Regions from separate parts of the Streptomyces sp. NPDC046860 genome, predicted to be linked through region 1. Evidence: riboswitches for the same ligand, from Rfam matches in the RefSeq annotation. Region 1 holds a riboswitch; the other holds the start of a gene.
What was found. Region 1 has a riboswitch for cyclic di-AMP ahead of ABZ898_RS20720 (transglycosylase family protein). Riboswitches for the same ligand answer to the same signal wherever they lie in the genome.

Region 1 (2,189 bases):
GCCAGGCTCCGGCGCTCCTCGTCGCGGCCGGCGTGACCACGTCCGCCATCGCCATCCCGCTCCTCGGGGCGGCCAGCGCGAACGCGGCCGACGGCACCACCTGGGACAAGGTCGCCGAGTGCGAGAGCGGAGGCTCCTGGAGCGCCGACACCGGCAACGGCTACTACGGCGGTCTCCAGATATCCCAGGACGACTGGGAGAAGTACGGCGGCACGCAGTACGCGGGCAGTGCCGACCAGGCCAGCCGTTCGCAGCAGATCTCGGTGGCGGAGAAGATCCTCTCCGACCAGGGCACCACCCACTGGGCCACCTGCGCCCTGATCGCCGGGCTCACCTCCAACTCCGGCTCGGTCGACGTCGACACGGGGGTGAGCGAGTCCCCGTCCGCGGACAAGGGCGACTCCGGCACCGATGACGACACGTCCGGCGAGTCCCCCGAGGCGAGCACCCCGGCCGAGGACTCCGGCTCGCCCGCGCCGTCGGACTCTGCCGCCTCGTCCTCCCCGTCCGCCGAGGAGACCGGCAAGTCGTCCCCGAGCGCCGACGCCAAGGCCGGTTCGGGGCACTCCGGCAAGGACACCGACACCTCCCGGTCCGGCGGCTCCGCGCCCGCGGCCTCCGAGGGCGGCTACCAGGGCGGTTCGTCTTCCCGCGCCGACGCGGGCAAGGACGCGGACGAGTCGTGGGAGGACGGCGGCTCCTGGAGCCTCGTCGACACCGGCGACCTCGGCGGCGGCGGCCGTCACCGCGGGAGCAGCGCCGCGGAGGGCGTGACGGGCGGTCAGCACACGGCCGGCACCGGACGCCACGCCACCGCCTCCCCGGGCACCTACACCGTCCGCGACGGCGACACGCTCGGCTCCATCGCCGACTCCCTGGATGTGCGGGGCGGGTGGGAAGCGCTCTACTCCGCGAACGAGCAGGCCATCGGCGGCGACCCGAACCATGTCGACCCGGGGCAGACCCTGAAGCTGCCGGGCGAAACGGACGCCGAATAGCGGGATTTGACGCCCACTATCTTCTTATATGTCCCATTTGGTGAAAGTGTGGGATGACTCTCAGAAGCCTTGATCGTCTTTGAATTTCGCCTCGGCGCATGTCTACGGTCGGGACCGCTCGTCACCACGAGCCCCCGAGGCCGCAACGCCGAATCCTGCCAGCGGCCGCCGGGGACAACCGTCGCGTAAAGCGCCGTAGGCAGGAGCGGGGGACCCAAGGTACGTGCCCGACCCGGTGTTTCGACGCCGGTGCGGGCTTGGGGTGGAGCCACGCCTTCCGGGAGTGATGGGGAGGGGTGGCCGGGCACTCATCCGGCCCGAACCCGACAGCTCACCTCGCAGGCGTCGGTGAGGGGATCGATCCATGCTGTTCTCCAGCAAGGGCATGCACCGTCGCCCGTCCAAGACCGCCCGTGTCCTCGCGCTCGCCGGTGTCGCCGGCGCGGCCGTCGTGGGCCCGGTGATGGCGTCGGGCAGCGCCTCCGCCGCCACCGGTTCCGAGTGGGACGCCGTCGCGCAGTGCGAGTCGGGCGGCAACTGGTCCATCAACACCGGCAACGGCTTCTACGGCGGTCTGCAGTTCTCCGCCTCCACCTGGTCCGGCTACGGCGGCACGCAGTACGCCGCCACCGCCGACAAGGCGACCAAGGAGCAGCAGATCACCGTCGCCGAGAAGGTGCTCGCCGCCCAGGGCAAGGGCGCCTGGCCGGTCTGCGGCACCGGCCTGTCCAGCACGCCGTACAGCGGCTCGGCCGCCCCGGCGCCGTCCGCGGACAGCAAGACGGAGGACAAGGCCGCGGCCGACACCTCCGAGCGCGCCGCCGACGACCAGGCCGCCTCCCGCTCGACCGAGCGCCCGGACGCGAGCAACACCGTCACCACCCCGACCGGCCAGAAGGTCGAGAAGGGCGACGGCGAGTACAAGGTGGTCAAGGGCGACACGCTCAGCTCCATCGCCGCGAAGCACAAGGTCGAGGGCGGCTGGAAGAAGCTGTTCGACCTGAACAAGGACATCGTGAAGAAGGCCGACGTCATCTTCCCCGGCCAGATGCTGCACCTGAAGTAACCGCGACCCGTTCACGGGGACCGGCCCCCCCGAACCCGTCCGGCCCCGTGAACCTCCGGTCCCCTGACGGACCCCCCGCCCCGGTGCGCGTTCCCCCCGCGCGCCGGGGCGGTGCGCTTTCCGCC
Region 2 (2,189 bases), on a different contig from region 1:
ACCTCGAGGGAGGAGGAGCCGAGCTTGCGCAGAGAAGCAGTCATGTCTCTTCTCAACGATCACTCGGGCCCCGTCCATTCCGCATCGGGGTCATCCGCTCAGGGAGTGAGCCCCTTGCCGCGCAGCCAGGCGCCGGGGTCGATGCCGGTGGGCTGGCCGCCGGGGTGGATCTCCAGGTGGAGGTGGGGCCCGGTCACGTTGCCGGTGGCGCCGACGCGGCCGATGACCTCGCCGGTGGACACCTTCTGCCCGGCGCTGACGCTGATCGAGGACTGGTGGCAGAACCAGACCTCGGTGCCGTCGTCGAGGGTGAGGATCGTGCGGTAGCCGTACGCCCCGGCCCAGCCGGCCTCGGTGATCGTGCCGCTGTGGACGGCCTTGATCAGCGTGCCGGTGGGAGCGGCGAAGTCCAGCCCGGTGTGGTAGCCGGAGGACCACATCGATCCGGCCTGCCCGAAGGTGGAGGTGATCGTGTACGAGGAGGTCGGCAGCGCGTACTGCTTGGCCAGCGTGGCCAGGCGGGCCGCCTCGGCCTTCTTCTCGGCGTCGGCCTCCGCCTTCTCCTTGGCCTCGGCGGCCTTCTCGGCGGCGTCCGCCGCGGCCTTGGCGGCGGCGTCGGCGGCCTGCTGGTCGGCCTTGGCGACGGCTGCGGCGGTGGCCCGGCTGTCGGCCTTGCTCTGCTGTCGCTCGGCCTGGGCCATGATCCGGCTGCGCAGCGCCTCGCCCGCGTCGGAGGAGTCGTCACTCGCGGCGGGGGCCGTGGCCGTGGCGACGCCGGCCAGGGAGGCGGCGGGCGCGTCCGTGTGATGGCCGTCGATCAGGGAGCCGACGGAGGGCAGGTCGGGCATCGCGATGGACACGGGAGGCTTGCCGGTGTTGGCGCTGGCCATGCCGCCCGCGCCGACGGCGGCTATGACGCCGACGCCGAGGACGGTGGAACTGCGGGCGAGGCCGCCGCCTCCGCGCTGCTTGGCCACCCGGTGGCGGCCACGAACGGGAGGCAGGGACTCCTCGGTGGGATTCCACTCCTCCCACGTGCCGTCCTGCGCGCGGGGGGCGCCGTAGGCAAAGGGCTCACTCGCGTCCGGCGCGAACGGGGCTTGTGGGGCAGGCCGGTTGGACGCCACGCGGGCGCACTCCTTTCCCTCCTCCGCCTACCGGGTTAGCTGACGGGTTCGGAGAAGGAAGGTCTCCTACGCGCGTAAACCCGGCGTGCTCCTGAGGCGGTGCACTGCGGATCGGGCGCGATTCACCCCAAAGTGGTGGGTCCCCGGTTCCCTCGCGGGATTCGGCGTGTGCGCACGGCGCCGTCTCTGCTGACGGCTGTAACGACCGCGCTGCGTTATCGAACGTTAATAGACTCGCACACCGGATTCCAAGCCCGTTCAGCTTGATCCTTTGACGTTCTGACGAGGTGCATACCGGTCAGGAAAGGAGCGAACAGGGCGAGTTGACCGCGCTTCAGGAGTCACAGGAGTTTTGCTGGTGACCTGGAACAACACGGGTCCCGGAAAACACTCAGGGCCGGAGTTCGATTTCTCGAATTCCGGCCCTGAGCCTTCAGTAGCGGGGACAGGATTTGAACCTGCGACCTCTGGGTTATGAGCCCAGCGAGCTACCGAGCTGCTCCACCCCGCGTCGTTGTGTCTCAAGCATACGTCATCCGCGGGGTCCCGCGCACACACGCCGCCGTGACGTGGGCCTCAGTGCGGAAGGTGACCGTTCGGCCGCTGTGCGAGAGGGGCGTACTCCGGCAGCGTCACCACCTCCACGCCCCCGTCCGCGAGCACCCCGGCGCCGTTCGCCGCGCGGACGAAGGTGTCCGGCTCCCGCCAGGCCGTGACCACCCGCCGCACCCCGGCCCGCAGGATCAGCCCGGCGCAGGGCGTGGGGCGGGAGGCGCGGTGCGCGCAGGGCTCCAGGCTGCTGTAGACGGTGGCGCCGGGCAGGCGCGGGTCGGCGGGGTCCAGCTTGGCGAGGGCCGCCTCCTCGGCGTGGACGACCGGGTCGCCGCCCTCGCGGGAGTGGCCGCGCGCCAGCTCGGTGCCGTCCGCCGCGACGACGACCGCGCCGACGCTGAAGGCGGTGTCCGAGGGCGGGCAGAGCGCGGCCAGCTCACACGCGGTGCGCAGCCAGTGCCGGTCGGCGGCCACGGGCAGCGGGCCGGCACCGGGGGCGGTGGGCTCGTA

Region 2: another riboswitch for cyclic di-AMP. It lies ahead of ABZ898_RS13715 (M23 family metallopeptidase); the one in region 1 lies ahead of ABZ898_RS20720 (transglycosylase family protein).

What each region holds. Positions count from the first base shown of each region.
Region 1 is NZ_JBEYXQ010000014.1:71,223-73,411, forward strand. It holds gene ABZ898_RS20715 (transglycosylase family protein) at 1-998, shown strand, start outside; cyclic di-AMP (ydaO/yuaA leader) riboswitch at 1,180-1,358, shown strand; gene ABZ898_RS20720 (transglycosylase family protein) at 1,363-2,064, shown strand.
Region 2 is NZ_JBEYXQ010000007.1:308,474-310,662, reverse strand. It holds gene ABZ898_RS13720 (aldo/keto reductase) at 1-44, opposite strand, end outside; gene ABZ898_RS13715 (M23 family metallopeptidase) at 99-1,127, opposite strand; cyclic di-AMP (ydaO/yuaA leader) riboswitch at 1,137-1,304, opposite strand; tRNA gene ABZ898_RS13710 (tRNA-Met) at 1,565-1,638, opposite strand; gene ABZ898_RS13705 (dihydrofolate reductase family protein) at 1,704-2,189, opposite strand, start outside.